Regions from separate parts of the Photobacterium sp. J15 genome, predicted to be linked through region 1. Evidence: predicted binding sites of a transcription regulator. Region 1 holds the regulator's gene; each other region holds the start of a gene.

Region 1 (4,514 bases):
ACTACCGACGCTGCAGTGGGATCAGCAAATTGCAACGGATCACCACACCACTGCGTATCATCCATGCCGCTGACGACCCGTTTATGACCGAGGCAGTGATCCCGACCGAACCGCTGCCTGATAACATCGACTACCACCTTAGCGATAACGGCGGCCATGTCGGCTTTGTCACCGGCAGTTGGCGAAACCCGGAGCTGTGGCTGGAAAAAACAGTACCGGAGTGGTTTCTTAAAAAAGCGGGAAGCTAATTAAATTTCGAATTTAGAAGATTAAATCCAACACCAATAAACTGTGGAGGACTGGGGCTACAGTTCTCCTAAACAATTAACGAAATTGCCAATATAATCATCCTATCAGCAGTCAACGATTAGAGCCCTGTAATGATTATTCCCTGGCAAGAGATTGATCCGGAAACCCTGGATAACCTCATTGAGTATTTTGTGCTTCGCGAAGGCACCGATTACGGTGAGAATGAAATGAGCCTGTCCGATAAAGTACGCCATGTTCGCCAGCAACTGGCTTCCGGCGAAGCGGTGGTGGTTTTTTCTGAGCTGCATGAATCGATCGATATCAAGCTGCGCCACGAATTCAGCGGTTAATCCACTTTTTATCCACTGTATCATTTTCGCTATCCGTGTCCGGTTCCGCTTGACCTTTCCTTAACAGCCTGTTAATAACTCTGAGGATTAATGTTAACGACAGGGTTTGTCATGTCTGCAAAACATCCGATTATTGCAGTAACAGGGTCTTCAGGAGCCGGCACCTCCACCACCTCTGAAGCTTTCCGCAAAATGTTCAATATGATGGGCATCAACGCCGCCTGGCTGGAAGGTGACAGTTTCCACCGCTATACCCGGCCGGAGATGGATGTTGAGATCCGCAAAGCTAAAGATCAAGGACGGCATATCAGCTATTTTGGCCCTCAAGCCAATGATTTTGCCCAACTCGAGACTTTCTTCCGCCAGTACGGTGATGACGGCAGCGGTAAATTTCGCCGTTACCTGCACACTTTCGACGAAGCCGTGCCTTATAATCAGATGCCGGGCACCTTTACCCCGTGGCAGGATCTGCCGGAGAATACCAACGTACTGTTTTATGAAGGATTACATGGCGGTGTGGTGGACGGAGATATCAACGTCGCCCAACACGTCGATCTGCTGATCGGCATGGTGCCAATCGTCAACCTGGAGTGGATCCAGAAGATCGTCCGGGATACCCGGGATCGCGGCCATTCCCGTGAAGCGGTAATGGGATCCATCGTTCGCTCAATGGACGATTACATCAACTATATTACACCGCAGTTTTCACGTACCCATATTAACTTCCAGCGGGTACCGACCGTCGATACCTCCAACCCGTTCACCGCCAAGGCCATTCCGAGCCTGGATGAAAGTTTTGTGGTGATCCGCTTCCGCGGTATCAAGAACGTCGACTTTCCCTACCTGCTGGCGATGATCCAGGGCTCTTTCATGTCTCGCCATAACACCCTGGTAGTGCCGGGCGGCAAAATGAGCTTTGCAATGGAGCTGATCATGCGACCGCTGATCCAGCAACTGATTGATACCGGTAAAATAAGCTGACTCAAAAGGCAATTATCTATATCGAGTAACGAGAAAAGAGTATCTCGTTACTCGTTAAAAGATTGAAGATCAATCAGTTACGCCTTAATAACCTCATAAGAATGGGTCATCTCAACCCCTTCACCCAGCATCAGGCACACTGAACAGTATTTCTGCAGTGAGTCAGCAACAGTTTTGGCAACGACCGCTTCATCCAGATCATGTCCGGTCACCACAAAGTGCAGGTTTGCGGAGGTAAACAGGCGCGGTGCCTGTTCGCGGCGGACGGAAGAAATTTGTGCTTCACAGGCGGTAATTTTCTGTCCGGCAGACTTCAGGCCGTCGACCACATCCACAGAGCTGCAACCACCGGCAGCCATCAAAACCATTTCCATCGGACTTGGTGCTTTTTCACCACCATTGCCATCCATTACGATGCTATGTCCTGAATTTGACTGCCCCAAAAAGGTCATTTCCTCGACCCATTTCACTCTCGATTGCATGACTTTCTCCTTACTAAAATCAGGCGGTTTTGGCACATGATTACACAGTTGTGATCATGTGCACACTTATGACTACAAAATGGCCTTTTCAGATAGATCAATATCAAGAAATACAGGCCGAAAAAAGATAAACTCTGAAACTAATTATTCAAGTGAGCTTGCAGCCCAGCGGCTGACTGAATATCCTAAAGGCAAACAATTTTATTGTTAGGCCCAGCTTCAATTTTTAGGGATGTCGTTGTTGGGCAACAAACGCAGAGGAAGTTAGTAATATGGTTCCAGGTAAACCTCAAACAGATCCAACTCTAGAGTGGTTTCTTTCCCATTGCCACATTCACAAGTACCCTTCAAAGAGCACTTTGATCCACGCAGGTGAGAAAGCTGAAACTCTCTACTACATCGTCAAAGGTTCTGTTGCCGTATTGATCAAGGATGAAGAAGGCAAGGAGATGATCCTGTCTTACCTAAACCAAGGTGACTTCATCGGTGAGCTTGGTCTGTTTGAAGAAGGTCAGGAACGTACCGCTTGGGTTCGTGCCAAAACACCTTGTGAAGTAGCAGAAATCTCATTCAAGAAATTCCGCCAGCTGATTCAGGTTAACCCTGACATCCTGATGCGTCTATCAGCTCAGATGGCGAGCCGCCTGCAGGTAACCAGCCAGAAAGTTGGCGACCTTGCATTCCTGGATGTAACCGGTCGTATCGCACAGACACTGCTGAACCTGGCAAAACAGCCAGATGCAATGACTCACCCAGACGGTATGCAGATCAAGATCACTCGTCAGGAAATCGGTCAGATTGTTGGCTGTTCACGTGAAACGGTTGGCCGTATCCTGAAGATGCTTGAAGAGCAGAACCTGATCTCGGCACACGGTAAAACTATCGTTGTCTACGGTACGCGCTAAGCGAACCATCCAGACATGAATGACAAAAAGCCGCTTGATGCGGCTTTTTTTGTTGCTGCGATCATACCACCGGGGAATCATTCCAATTTTATCAGGCATAATTTGCTACCTCGCTCACTGACTCACCTCTTGCGATCCCCTTTATTAATGCTACATTGTGCATATCTTTCAAGTATGACCTGCTCCGGTTCCGGGATGGAAGGAGACCATCAGGACCGAGTGGGACGACAGGACACAGGATATGGATATCGAGCGCTTTGCCCCCAACGCGGGTTCAACAATTCCCTCAGTTATTGCCAACCTACCCCCGACCGTAGAGCTGACCGGTTTCAGTGATCAGCGTCACTATCTGGAACAGCATGCCATCTTCACCAGGCAGCATCGGCGAACTACTACGAACGGCGAATTTGACTGTCCTTCACTCGACAGCCACTGTGGTCACTAACTACTTAAAACAGAAAAAAGCCCCACTGTCTCGTAACCGTGGGGCTTGTCATACTCTCTAAACTGCCTTTGTCATTAGTAATCGACCAAAGGCGGCTGGCTATTGGTGCTTTCAAAAATTTTATCGGCCGATGCCGCCACAAACCCCTGGTACAGTTCACCGTCTTCCATCGGGTAACGCTTGGCAAACTCATAAAAACCGCCGGGGATGGTATGAACACCATCAAGGAATTGTACCGGCACCTTATCCGCCATGGTGGAGGACTGTTCCAGCATATCCTGCGGGCTGCCTTTAACTTCGCCCCCCGACTCATTGATCACAAAACCGTTATGAAGCAGCAGGTGGTTCACTTCATGGACCTCGGTGAACTGCTCCAACTGGTTAATGCTGACCGTAAAATGATTGGCCCCGAAACCATGAGCTGCCACCCAGCCAGCATATTCACTTTCTGCAGACAAAAGCTCATAGGTTTTAAAATCCAAATCCCACAGGCGGCCACCATAGAGGAAAGCCGGATCATGCATCGCTGCCTCCGGCACCTGGTTCACCAAATCGCGAACCGTTTCCTGCAACAAGGAAGAAAACTGCCCGACCATCAACTCACTGATAAACACTTTTGGTGCCAGCGGATTCGGGTGCTCAAAGTGTTCAGCATAGAGCTTCTTGGCTTCAAAATGGTATTTCCCACAAGGTTTGTAGCCGATAGCAATAAAAGGAGCCGCCAGCCGGTCGAAGCCGACCTGCGGCAGATTGAAGGTACGCAGGGCAATATGGTCATTAAGCAGCGGCTCATCTTCTTCGAGCAGATCATGAACCTGTGCGGCCGATGGACAGAGCCGCTCGGTGTAATCCTTCCACAATGCATCAAACAGTTGCTCGACTCTTTCCATGATGACGCTCCCCTTCTGTTATTACAAAGTAATACCCGGTGACAGCTGTGACGGCAGCTCGGTTTGCTCCCCTTCCATTGATGCCATAGGATAAGCGCAATAATCTGCCGCGTAGTACGCACTCGGCCTCAGGTTACCTGACGCCCCCGGACCACCGAACGGCGCATCACCACTGGCACCGGTCAGCTGGCGGTTACGATTCACAATACCGG
Region 2 (4,514 bases), 350 kb from region 1:
TTCACAAAGCCGGGATTGAAGTCATTCTGGATGTGGTGTTCAACCATACCGCCGAAGGCGATGAGAGCGGCCCGACATTTTGCTTTAAGGGCTTGCAGAACGGGGCCTACTACTTGCTGGATAAAAGTAATGGCAAATACGCTAACTACAGTGGTTGTGGCAATACCTGCAATGCCAATAACAGTGTGTTGCGGCGGATGATTATTGATGCCTTGCATTATTGGGTAACTGAAATGCATGTCGACGGTTTTCGTTTTGACCTGGCCTCGGTGTTGGCCAGAGACAGTCAAGGGCATCCGATGAAAGAGCCGCCGTTACTGTGGTCGATAGATTCGGATCCAATCCTTAGCAGTACCAAGATCATTGCTGAAGCCTGGGATGCCGCAGGCTTGTACCAGGTCGGTTCGTTTATCGGCGACCGCTGGAATGAATGGAACGGCAAATATCGCGATGATGTCCGGGCATTCTGGCGCGGTGATAACGGTTATGTCGGGCGCTTTGCATCTCGTATTTTAGGCTCTCCGGATATTTACTGTAGCCACCGTCACTCACCGCACAGGTCGGTGAATTTTATCTGTGCCCATGACGGCTTTACCCTCAATGATCTGGTCAGTTACAGCAAAAAACATAACCATGCCAATGGCGAAAACAACTGTGACGGCGATAACCATAATGTGTCGAGTAACTACGGAATCGAAGGCCCGACCGCGATAGCTGAAATTGATAATATTCGGAACCGTCAGTGCAAAAACATGCTGGCAACTCTGTTTCTCTCCTTGGGGACGCCGATGATCTGCATGGGCGATGAAGTACGGCGGACTCAGCAGGGCAATAACAACGCGTATTGCCAGGATAATGAAATCAGCTGGTTCGACTGGCGGTTAGCTGACAAGCATGCTGATATTCATCGTTTTGTCACTCAACTTAGCCAGATCCGCAGTGCTGAGCCGACGATCGACTGGAATATGCATATGTCGCTCAGCTCGGTGCTGGAAAATGTCGGGATTAGTTGGCATGGCACGGAGCCGAACAAGCCGGATTGGTCTGAACATTCCCACTCGCTGGCACTAACGGTTAACCATCCGATCACCAAAGATGAGCTGTATGTAATTTGCAATGCTTACTGGGATCCGCTGGAGTTCACTATCCCGGATCGAAACAGTAGTGATTGGCACATACTGATCAATACTGCCGAGCCAAGTCCCGGAGATATTTATACGATTGAGCAGGCGCCGAAATATCAGGGTAATACCATTCTGGCGACCGGGCGTAGTATGATCGTTATGGTTGCTAAGAAGAGTTAGCGCCAAAGCAACCCGGTGTCCCGGCGAGAGCTGGTGACATCGGGCCGAGTCAATCGCCAGCGTTTTTCTGAGAGCCAGATTATTATTCAGTTTGGTATAACCCAGAGAGTAAGATTTACTATGCTCATCGACAGCCATTGTCACTTCGATTTTGAACCTTTCGACTCCGATCCCAAGCACTATCTGGCTCTGGCCCATAGTGCCGGAGTCGGAAAAATCATTATTCCTTCTGTCGGGCAACGAAATTGGCAGCGAGTGCAGAGTCTCTGCTCGCAATTTGATGAGCTGTTCTATGCCCTTGGCCTGCATCCGTTTTTCAGTGAGGAGCACGGGAGTGGTGCGCTGGAAGGGCTGAAACAGCAGTTGGCAAAAGCTGTCGCAGACACGGGACAAAATGCGTCTAAATGCGTTGCTGTCGGTGAATGTGGACTAGACTTTGCCATTGTCGGCGCTGATCGGGAACAGCAAATTGAGTTGCTCAGGGCGCAACTGAAGCTGGCTAATCAGTATGCATTGCCAGTTATCCTCCATTGCCGAAAAGCCTTTCCGGAGCTGTTAAGACTGTTGAAACAACATCCGCTGTCAGCGGGTGGTGTGTATCACGGTTTCAGCGGAAGTTTGCCGCAGGCACAACAGCTTATTGAGCTGGGGATCAAAATTGGCGTAGGGGGAACGATAACGTATCAGCGGGCGAATAAAACCCGCAATACAATCGCAGCTTTGCCACTGGCAACACTGATGCTGGAAACCGATGCGCCGGATATGCCCGTTGCTGGCTTTCAGGGACAACCGAACCGTCCCGACAGGCTATGCAACATCATTGAGGCGTTAGCCGATATCAGGCCTGAGTCCCAGTCGGAAATCGAGTTGGCCACCAGTTTAACTACGGCTGAATTGTTTCGAATTTCGATGTGATCTCGATCGCTAAAGCAAACGAAAATGCCAAACGGTTGCTTTGGTTAATAAGTAGTTTGTGAGTAGCGTCACAATTGTGGTTTTGCTTTCACTTTCTTTCCTAGGAAAGTGTGATATCCGCATTAGTTTTATCGGTCACGGCATGAGTATAATGCGCCGGACTCTTAATGAGCCGAATTGTCGAGACGCCAAACTTAACTAAAGGGATGCCATAAACTATGAGCCTGTTTATGAGCCTGGTTGGGATGGCAGTACTGCTAGGTCTAGCTGTACTACTATCAGATAACCGCAAAGCTATTAATTTACGTACTGTTGGTGGTGCATTTGCCATCCAATTCTGCTTGGGTGCCTTTGTACTGTATGTGCCTGTAGGTCGTGACGTGCTGTACGGCATGTCTACTGCTGTTGCCAATGTTATCAACTACGGTAACGACGGTATCAACTTCCTATTCGGTGGCCTGACTTCACCTAAGATGTTTGAAGTGTTCGGTGGTGGCGGTTTCGTATTCGCCCTACGTGTACTTCCTGTAATTGTATTCTTCTCAGCACTGATTAGCGTACTTTACTACCTAGGCATCATGCAGGTTGTTATCAACATCCTTGGTGGTGGTCTGCAGAAAGCACTGGGTACTTCTCGTGCCGAATCTATGTCTGCTACAGCTAACATTTTCGTAGGTCAAACCGAAGCACCTCTGGTTATTCGTCCGTTTGTACCTAAGATGACTCAATCTGAGCTGTTTGCGGTTATGTGTGGTGGTCTGGCGTCTGTTGCTGGTGGTGTACTTGCTGGTTACGCTTCAATGGGTGTACCTCTGGAATACCTAATCGCGGCATCTTTCATGGCTGCACCAGGTGGTCTGCTATTTGCTAAGATCATCAAGCCTGAAACTGAAGAGCCAATCGAGCAGATGGCTGGCGATGCAGTATCTGAAGACGAGAAACCAGCGAACGTTATCGACGCAGCAGCAGCTGGTGCATCTTCTGGTATGCAGCTTGCTCTGAACGTTGGTGCGATGCTTCTTGCATTCATCGGTCTGATTGCACTGATCAACGGCCTGTTGGGTGGTATCGGTGGTTGGTTCGGCATGCCTGAGCTGACTCTGGAACTGATCCTTGGTTACGTATTCTCTCCACTGGCATTCCTAATCGGTGTTCCATGGGAAGAAGCAACTATCGCTGGTTCTTTCATCGGTCAGAAACTGGTAGTGAACGAATTCGTTGCTTACCTGAACTTTGCTCCTTACCTAGCTGAAGGTGCAGAAGTTGTTCTTACTGACAAGACTTCAGCAATCATTTCTTTCGCATTGTGTGGTTTTGCTAACCTATCTTCTGTAGCAATCCTACTTGGTGGTCTGGGTGGTCTGGCTCCAAGCCGTCGCCACGACATTGCTCGCTTCGGTATGAAGGCAGTAGCAGCAGGTACTCTATCTAACCTGATGTCTGCAACTATCGCTGGCCTATTTGTAAGCCTGAACGCAATGTAATCACTGATTTAATTCAGTAAGTATATTAAACGCCACAGCCATGCTGTGGCGTTTTTGTATGTGTAACTCCTCGTCCTTTTCCTGCTGCATCTCTTCACTTATGTCTATTCAACAGATTTGGTAAAAACCTTGTAACGTGTGAAACTTTGTTCTGTTTAATCGATTGCGCTCCGATTTTGGTGAACTCCCTTTGTTACTATCAATCTTGTCGTTACAACGGCACCCCCAGTGACCGCGGGCTACACTTTTCTTGTGCTGTATAACACAGAGAGAAAAGTTATGAGCGAAACCATACTGGCGCTGGCGGCAGGTTTTATTGTCGGGGTCTTGTTTTCAGCAATAAAACTGCCCATTCCTGCGCCGCCGGTTCTGCCCGGTGTCATGGGTATTTTCGGGGTGTATGCCGGTGGTATTTTTTACCAGTGGCTTGTGGAGCGTTTCTTTACTTGATGAGTGATTTATCAAGTAATAACAATTGTTTACTCTAATCTATAGTCGTAAACACATTGTGCACGGATGGAAACACGACTTTGATGGTGGGGCGTAAAAGAGCTTGGTATTATTAGCGAGCACCATCAAGAATTGACGATTGCTGTTTCAGCGTTTCCCCGTCGTGATGGGAGTACCGTCACGGTTTGCTGAACGGCACTTATTGCAAGATGCGTTGGTTACCCTGGTGTCTTGCGCGGTGAAATGGATATCAATCAGGTTGGTAATCTCGCATTGCTTTCCTGAGTCTTCAAGGAACCAAGTCCGCTCATCTAACTGTTCGCTGTAGGCGGGCCGTTTGGCGGTATAGGAATAGATTGCC
Region 3 (4,514 bases), 930 kb from region 1:
GATGCCGAATCCCGAAAAGCACCGCTGGAGCGTTTTATTGATCGCTTCAGTAGTTTGTACACTCCGGCCATGATTGCGTTGGCGGCATTAGTCATCGTGATTCCGCCGTTGTTGTTCGGTCAGGACTGGAGTGAGTGGATTTATAAAGGCCTGACTTTGTTACTAATTGCATGTCCTTGTGCCTTGGTTATTTCGATTCCAGCTGCGATTACTTCGGGCCTGGCGGCAGCAGCACAACGTGGTGCCCTGATTAAAGGTGGTGCCGCATTGGAGCAGTTAGGGCATATCGAAACCGTTGCTTTTGATAAAACGGGTACCCTGACTCAGGGTAAGCCAGTTGTGACTGATGTTGTAAGTTGGGATGGTGATGAAGACAAACTGCTTTATCAGGCCGCAGCTGTTGAGGACGGTTCGTTGCACCCGCTGGCACAGGCTGTGGTTAATGCGGCTCAGGCGCGAGGATTAAAGCTGGATGTAGCCGATGAACGAGAAGCTTTGCCGGGTAAGGGCATTCAGGGGGTAATTGGTGGTGATACCTTATTGCTGGCTGCAGCGGATCGTTTGCCTGCATTAGTACAGTTAACAGCAGGACAGAAAACAGAGGCTGAACTGCTGGAAGGTGAAGGAAAAACCCTGGTAGTCGCGGTTCGTAACGATGAACCCGTTGGCTTGATTGCATGGCGAGACAATCTGCGTAATGACACCCGTGAAGCGATTAAAATCCTTAAGGCGATGGGGATTCATTCAGTCATGCTAACCGGTGATAATCCGCGTGCTGCTGCGGCTATCGCCAGAGAGATCGATATTGATTATCGTGCTGGCCTGTTACCCGCAGATAAAGTAACTGAGGTTGAACTTGCTAATAAAAATGCCAAAGTGGCGATGGTCGGGGATGGCATTAATGATGCGCCAGCAATGAAAACCGCATCCATTGGTATCGCAATGGGTGGAGGTACTGATGTGGCGCTGGAAACCGCAGATGCAGCCCTGACTCATAACAGAATTTCAGAGTTGCCGGAAATGATAGCGTTGTCCCGCGCGACACTGAGCAATATTCGCCAAAATATTTTTATTGCCCTGGGGCTGAAAGGTGTCTTCCTTGTAACGACCTTACTTGGCTTGACTGGTCTGTGGGTTGCAGTTCTGGCTGACAGTGGAGCGACTGCTTTGGTGACATTGAATGCATTGAGGTTGTTACGCTTTGAGTCAAAAGTGAAACGTACTTAATGCTCTGATGGAAAAACATTCAAAAGCATCGCCTTGTGCGATGCTTTTTTATTGAGATTAATTTTGTGATAAAGCGCAAAGGTAACCGTTTTTATGTGATCTAGCTCTCTCTGGGGTGAAAAATGAAATTCATACTATTTCTCTCAATGTGACTACAATCACTAAAAACTAAAAATCTATCGGCTATCTTTAGCCTTGTGTTTTGTTAATGCTTTTTTTAAGAGCATTGCCAAAACAACAACTTTTTTAGTTTTTTTAATTATTTGATTCATAGCCGCAGGCCTCGAGCGACCCCCTTAATTTCGCGGTAAAGTATAAAAAGGATATGACTATGTCTGACAACGCTGTATTCCACCTAGGTGTAACAAAAGAAGATCTGAATGGTGCTGAACTGGCTATTATTCCAGGTGATCCGGCCCGTGTTGAAAAGATTGCAAACCTGATGGAAAACCCAGAATTTCTGGCCAGTGCTCGTGAATATACTGTTTACCGCGCGAAGATAGACGGCAAATCTGTTGTTGTTTGTTCAACTGGTATCGGTGGCCCATCTACTTCTATCGCAGTTGAAGAATTGGCACAGCTGGGTGTTCGTACTTTCCTACGTGTAGGTACAACTGGTGCGATCCAGCCACACATCAACGTTGGTGACATGATTGTAACAACTGGCTCTGTACGTCTTGACGGTGCGAGCCTGCACTTCGCTCCAATGGAATTCCCAGCAGTAGCAGATTTCAGTGTTGCCACAGCAATGAAAGCAGCATGTGATGCAGACGGCGCAACAGTACACACAGGTGTAACAGCATCAAGTGATACTTTCTACCCAGGCCAAGAGCGTTACGATACATTCTCAGGTCGTGTAGTTCGTCGCTTCCAGGGTTCTATGGACGAGTGGCAGCAAATGGGCGTGCTTAACTTCGAAATGGAATCAGCAACTCTGCTAACCATGTGTGCAAGCTCTGGCCTACGTGCAGGTTGTGTAGCAGGTGTTATCATCAACCGTACTCAGAAAGAAATCCCTGATCACGCGACTCTGAAAGAAACTGAAAAGCGTTCTATCAAGGTGGTAGTTGAAGCTGCTCGCCGTATGCTGGCTGAGTAACCCTATCACTGGTTGTTTGCCTCAATCTCTTCATCGGGAATGCTCATTTATGTATATAAACTCTGCGTTCCCTCTTCGACCTTGAGGCAAATTCCTGCGTGCTAGCAGTTAGCAGTAATGATTATAAAACCGATGCTTAGGCATCGGTTTTTTCGTATGAAGACTTTGTTGGAAGTGTTCATTGATAGTCATCAACTGCGCGCTTCCGCCTTGTTCACGAATTAAATTCCTACGGGCTTGATTGTAATAGATTACAGAGAACCGGCGTATTGCGTCGGTATTTTATTGCCTCAATCTCTTCATCGGGAATGCTCATTTATGTATATAAACACCGCGTTCCTTCTTCGACCTTGAGGCAAATTACTGCGTGCTAGTAGTTAGCAGTAATGATTATAAAACCGATGTTTAGGCATCGGTTTTTTCGTTTTATTACCCCAATGAGTCAGATAATGAGTACTTATAATGGGATATTTAGTATGCTTTTATTCATGCTCAGGGGGAAATTTAACTTGGGTATTAGCTTGGTTATGAATAAGGGGTATATTCATTTTATAAATATTTTTTATAAGGTGTTTAATCATGTAAGCGGAATCATTGCCTCTATACTTCTGTTACTTAAGAGAGCTATCTGAAACTTATTTAACTAAACTGTGTAATACATGTGTGCTCTAAGTTTGTTTTTAAATAAATAATATTGAAGTGAATGCATGTGAAGTGTGACTTTCTGTCAGGTTATTTTATTTAACTTGGTTAAATGACCCTTTGTTTATGTAACAAAGAATAGAAATGCAAGAGCTGGTTAATATCAATCAAATTTGATGTTAATTGTATAAGGTTTCAATCTTATTGTGATATTGAGTCCAATAAATCATTAATCTCAGTGAATAATATTCGATGTTTTTATTGGTGTTATTCAATTGATAGTTGATAATTGAGTCAGCAAAATAATGAATGGTGATAAAGATCTATTTTACTTAGTTTCCAACTTTATATTATCGCCCCGTCATTGATGCCTGATTTTCAATGCGCTGAATAATAAATCGCCGTGAGAATAAATAAACACGGTATATATAATAACGGGGAACAGAAATGCATTTTCATAAATCATTATTAGCCATTATGGTTGGCTCTGCTATCACTCTGTCCGGATGTAATAGCAGCAGTAATAATACTGATGGCAAACAGGTTGATATTCCGATACCACCGTCCAGCAACTTTATTAACGTGATTGATCGCACCGGTAATCCAGAATACCTGCGTGATTATGATAAATATGACAACTTGAAGTTTAATGCTTTTGTCGATAACGGTGCCTGGCATGGTCATCTTCTGCCTGCTGATGCTAATGGTTATGGTTCTTTTGGCGGAATCATGCAGGTAACTCAGGAGTATGCCCACTTCATGTCGGGACAGGAGTTTGATAAGTTACATTTGCTCGATAAGAAAGCGGGCAAGCAGATTGATTTATCGTCAGCCCAGGCCAATATTTACAGTACACCCGGAGCCTTGGTTCAGGTTCTCAAAACTGATTTGGTTAATGTTCAGATGGTGTTGCGTTTTGTCACAGACAGAACTTCACTGGTTGAAACTCAGATCACAAACTTGACTGATCAGAGTATGGAGCTTGAATTAACCTGGGATGGTGAACTTTTACAGAGAGCACTTTCAAGTAAAGGTTATGAAAGTAAATCTATTGATGAGGTATATCCGAAATATAATCGCAGGATAATCTCAATAGATAATGGTATTAAAATTAGTTTTGGTGATATGAAAAATAACTACGCAATTCGAAACGATGCTGATGCTGAATTCAGAGTTGTTCGTTCAATTGATACGGATACCATTACTAATGAAACATCATTTAAGTCGACAGGCTATAAAAATATAGCACCGAAGAAAACTGAGATAATTTATACAACGTACTCTAATCTGCACAATGCGAAAGAAGTGCAGAATGAAGAAATAAAAGTTACCGATATTTTAGCGCATCCCCATAAATATATGGAACAAGCTCAGACTCGCTGGGATTCCTATATAGCAAAAGGCATGTCGAACAACCAGGCAACACCTGATCAGGCACGCGTGGGTGTAAAAGCTATGATGACCTTAAATGGTAACTGGCGATCAGCTGCCGGAGACATTAAACAAGCCACAGTTACACCTTCTGTTACCGCTCGTTGGTTCTCTG
Region 4 (4,514 bases), 2.8 Mb from region 1:
ATATCGAACCGGATTCCATGTTGCATTCGATTCAAGCCGATATCCTTAACCTTGAAGATCGTGTCAATGATGAGTTGACTGAAACCAGTCACCACAAGCTGGCGATCTCGCCGCAGGACCAGTCGCTGGCTGTCCACGCCTGCCACTCGCCGATGCGAGAGGTTGAGGTGTTGCATGACAAGCTGCTGGCGATGATGGCTGACAATCCGGAACTGTCGCCGCGAGACATCGTAGTGATGGTGGCCGATATCAACAGCTACAGCCCGTATATTCAGGCGGTGTTCGGTAACGCGCCGGGTGAGCGCTACATTCCTTTCTCTATTTCTGACCGCAGTGCCGACCAGGAAAATCCGGTTCTGCTGGCCTTCCTGCGTTTATTGGAACTGCCGGAGAGCCGCTGTCAGGCTTCTGAACTGCTGGAGTTGCTGGAAGTACCGGCGGTGATGGCGAAGTTCGGTTTTGACAGCGAGCGTTTTGAACGGGTTAAAGGCTGGATTGAAGAAGTCGGGATCCGCTGGGGGTTGGATGATGGCACAGCCAGTGAATTCCAACTGCCGCGCCAGCAACAAAATACCTGGCTGTTTGGTTTGCAGCGGATGCTGCTCGGTTACGCAATGCCGCAGGATGCCGGATTGTATCAGGGGGTGCTGGCCTATGATGAGGTACAGGGTATGGATGCCGAGCTGGCCGGGCAGCTCGGTTTATTTGTCGAAATGCTGATGCACTACCGCACTTTGCTTGCCAAGCCACAGCCGGTGGCGGAGTGGATTTCAGTACTTAACCAGCTGTTGGATGATTTCTTTGCCGTCGATACTGACGGCGAGATGGTATTGCGGATGATCCGCGACAAGCTGCAGCAACTTGAGCAGCAGCTGAAAGATGCCGGTTATCAGGATGAGATCACGCCGAAAGTGCTGCGTGATTACCTCAACAGCAAATTATCGGGTGAACGGGTCAGTCAGCGTTTCCTTGCCGGTCAGGTAAACTTTTGTACCCTGATGCCAATGCGTTCGATCCCGTTCAAGGTAGTGTGCCTGCTGGGGATGAATGACGGTATCTATCCGCGCTCTATTCCGCCGGAAGGCTTTGATCTGATGACCGGACGAACCCGTTATGGTGACCGCTCCCGCCGTGATGACGACCGCTACCTGTTCCTTGAGGCACTGCAGTCAGCTCAGGAAACGTTGTACATCAGTTATGTCGGACGCTCTATTCAGGACAACAGTGAAAAAATGCCGTCGGTACTGGTTAGCGAGCTGCTGGAATACTGCCAGCAGGGATACTGTCTTGAAGGGGATGAAGCTCTGCCTGCCGATCAGTCGGCCGAGCGCCTGGCGAAAGCCATGCTACATGTCCACCCATTGGTGCCGTTCAGTCCGGAAGCCTTTCTGGGAGCTGCACCGAGTTATGCCGCAGAATGGTTGCCCGCAGCCAGTCGAGAGTTGATTGCAACGCCTGAATTTCAGGAGCAGCCACTTATTGCCGAGCCTGAAGACAGCACCGGCATGCCAGTGCTGGAGCTGGCCGAACTGTCTCGCTTCTGGCGTCTGCCTGTGCAGTATTTCTTTAACCGCCGCCTGAAAGTGTTCTTTGAATCGGCAGCTGGCGCAGTCGAAGATGACGAGCCGTTTGTTCTTGATGGTCTGAGCCGTTATCAGCTTCGCAGTGATTTGCTGACGACTTTCCTTGATAGCCACCTTCAGGGTGAAAGCAATAAAGACGCCGTATTTGAGCGCTTTGCCGAATATCAGCAGGCTGCGGGTGGCCTGCCGCTGGCTGAGTTTGGTGAGCTGGAGCTGATGGATGAGCGGGGACAGATTGAAAGTCTGGCTGACAAAGTAGCCGGTCTGCTGGCCGACTCACTGCCAGATGTTGAAGTTGACCAGTTAATTGAGATTGAAGGACGGTCTGTGCAATTTCAGGGCTGGCTCAAGTATCACAGCCGGAGTGGGCTGGTTCGTTATCGTCCGGGCAAGGTCAGGGCACAGGATATTCTGCAGGGCTGGATCGAACATTTGTGTCTGGCTCTGGTCGCCGAATCGAAAGACACTCATTTGATTGGCATTGACGGTCACTACTGGCTGGAACCGGTCAATGCTGAATATGCCCGTGAACAGTTGGCAGTATTAATGCAGGCGTACTATCAGGGACTGACCCGGCCGCTGGCATATTTCCCCCGCACCGCACTTGCCGGTTTGCAGGCTTGCCAGGATAAGCAGGGTAACTGGTGCGATGATGCTGATATTCTGGATAAAGCAAAAGCGAAGATGGCAGAAGCCTTTAACGGCGGTTACATGTTCGAAGGTGAAGGAAACAATGCTTATATCTACCGGGTATGGCCGGAGTGGAATTGTGAGCTGGCTGATGATGCCACACAACAGGCAGAACAATTGCTCAAACCGGCATTGCTGCACCTGCATTTGAAGAAAGAGGATTAATCACTAAGGGGGGTAGGTGGCCGTCGATAAATCATTATTGATTGTAGGGTGTTCACCGTACGGCCACAGGTCCAGAGGTAGACCGAATTCATGACGCGGATAGTAGCGGATCGAATTGGGATAAACCGTGAAACAGCTCTCATAGTGATAGAACTCAAAGTTGGCTAATTCGATATTTTTGTTTGAATTTGTGCTCGATCACAAAAATTTATTTTGCCCGAACCCATGTTCGTGCAATAACAGGAACTTGCGCATCCTATGACTCAACAACACATTTCGCCTGACCTTACTGATTCTGCGGTACTCATTGAGCCGCAGGAGCTTAAGCCGATGACCTTCCCGTTGCACGGTAACAGGCTGATTGAAGCCTCGGCCGGTACGGGCAAGACGTTTACCATTGCCAGTCTGTACCTGCGTCTGCTGCTCGGGCATGGTGATAACAACAGCCGCTTCCCTCGCGAGCTGACTGTTGATCAGATTCTGGTGGTGACTTTTACCGAAGCGGCAACTGCGGAGCTGCGTGATCGTATTCGCCGCCGGATCCATGATGCCCGGCTGGCATTCAGCCGAGGCCATAGTGACGATCCGGTGATCAAACCCTTGTTGGATGATCTTGCCGATCATAAAGCGGCGGCATCGATCTTGCTGCAGGCCGAACGTCAGATGGATGAAGCCGCCATTTTCACTATTCATGGTTTCTGTCAGCGGATGCTGACCCAGAATGCGTTTGAGTCTGGCAGCCTGTTCAACAATGAGTTCGTCACCGAAGAGAGTCACCTTCGGGCGCAGGTGGTGGCTGATTACTGGCGCCGCAACTTCTACCCATTGCCGAAAACACTGGCTGGTGAGGTGCGCAGCATCTGGGTATCGCCGGCAACTTTGCTACGTGATGTTAACCCGTTTTTGTCCGGTGCCGAGGTGGAAATTCGTGCGCCGGAGCTGAAAGATTCGTTGCAACAGGTTCATGACGACAATATTGCCCGAATTGAGCATGTGAAGCGCTTGTGGCGTGCTGATGCGGCTGATTTCCAGGATTTGATTGCCGGTTCCGGGGTCAACAAGCGCAGTTATACCAAGACCAGTTTGCCGAAGGCGCTGGCGGAAGTCAGTGCCTGGGCCGAGCAGGAAACCTCCGGTTACCAGTTACCGAAAGCGCTGGAAAAATTTGATCAACAGGTGCTGTTTGATAAGACCAGCAAAGGGAATCCGCCGGAGCATCCTGTGTTTGTTGCTATTGGCGAGCTGCTGGCTAACAAGCCGAATGTCAGGGATCCGCTGCTGGCACATGCTATCAGAGAGTGCCGTCAGTTGCTGACTGAGGCCAAACGTCGTAAAGGCTGGCTGTCATTTGACGATCTGCTGACCCAACTGGCTGCGGCGCTGAGCAATGATGCAGACGGCAGCCTGGCTGCGCGGATCCGTACTCTGTTTCCGGTTGCGATGATCGATGAATTCCAGGATACCGATCCGCTTCAGTACAGCATTTTTAACACTGTTTATGGTGAAAAGCCGTCAGAAGCTGAAGTTGACGCTGGCAGTGAGGAGTCGGCCTGTGGACTGTTTATGATCGGTGACCCGAAGCAGGCGATTTATGCCTTCCGTGGTGCTGATATCTTTACTTATATTCAGGCTCGTCGCCAGGTGAAAGCTCACTACACCCTGGGAACCAACTGGCGTTCAACAGCTGAAATGGTTGAAGCCGTCAACACCATCTTCCGCACGCCGCAGCGCCCGTTTATTTATGATCAGGACATTACTTTCCTGCCGGTGAACCACAGCCCGAAGGCAACGGATCGGAGCTGGCAATTGGCAGGGAGCAAGCAACCAGCATTGAGTTTCTGGCGTCAGGAAGCTGATGAACCGGTTAGAAAAGGTGATTACCAGCAGGTGATGGCAGCTGCGACTGCTGCGGAAATTCAGAAGATCCTTACGCTTTCACAACAGGGTGAAGCAGTGCTGGTCGAAGGCGAGAAGCGCCAAGCGATCCGGGCCGGTGATATATCGGTACTGGTGCGTACCGGTGCGGAAGGGGCGATGATCCGTCATGCTTTGGCCGAGCAGGGGATTGCCAGTGTT

What was found. The regulator CRP, encoded in region 1, controls carbon source genes, mostly activating them, when cyclic AMP is high. The targets are predictions, from matches to a motif close to TGTGANNNNNNTCACA.
Region 2: the regulator CRP is predicted to act here: its motif matches at 2,277-2,292, upstream of AACQ93_RS14145 (NupC/NupG family nucleoside CNT transporter).
Region 3: the regulator CRP is predicted to act here: its motif matches at 1,322-1,337, upstream of udp (uridine phosphorylase).
Region 4: the regulator CRP is predicted to act here: its motif matches at 2,565-2,580, upstream of recB (exodeoxyribonuclease V subunit beta).

The regions. Positions count from the first base shown of each region.
Region 1 is NZ_CAWMUI010000001.1:3,505,243-3,509,756, forward strand. Features, by position in the region: gene AACQ93_RS15725 (hydrolase) at 1-248, shown strand, start outside; gene AACQ93_RS15730 (YheU family protein) at 381-599, shown strand; gene AACQ93_RS15735 (phosphoribulokinase) at 711-1,580, shown strand; gene AACQ93_RS15740 (OsmC family protein) at 1,658-2,062, opposite strand; gene crp (cAMP-activated global transcriptional regulator CRP) at 2,335-2,967, shown strand; gene AACQ93_RS15750 (hypothetical protein) at 3,209-3,412, shown strand; gene AACQ93_RS15755 (DUF1338 domain-containing protein) at 3,487-4,302, opposite strand; gene astD (succinylglutamate-semialdehyde dehydrogenase) at 4,324-4,514, opposite strand, start outside.
Region 2 is NZ_CAWMUI010000001.1:3,151,217-3,155,730, reverse strand. Features, by position in the region: gene glgX (glycogen debranching protein GlgX) at 1-1,304, shown strand, start outside; gene AACQ93_RS14150 (TatD family hydrolase) at 1,425-2,219, shown strand; gene AACQ93_RS14145 (NupC/NupG family nucleoside CNT transporter) at 2,438-3,703, shown strand; gene AACQ93_RS14140 (XapX domain-containing protein) at 3,983-4,153, shown strand.
Region 3 is NZ_CAWMUI010000001.1:2,572,125-2,576,638, reverse strand. Features, by position in the region: gene AACQ93_RS11550 (zinc/cadmium/mercury/lead-transporting ATPase) at 1-1,227, shown strand, start outside; gene udp (uridine phosphorylase) at 1,559-2,326, shown strand; gene ygjK (alpha-glucosidase) at 3,416-4,514, shown strand, end outside.
Region 4 is NZ_CAWMUI010000001.1:663,808-668,321, forward strand. Features, by position in the region: gene recC (exodeoxyribonuclease V subunit gamma) at 1-2,438, shown strand, start outside; gene recB (exodeoxyribonuclease V subunit beta) at 2,697-4,514, shown strand, end outside.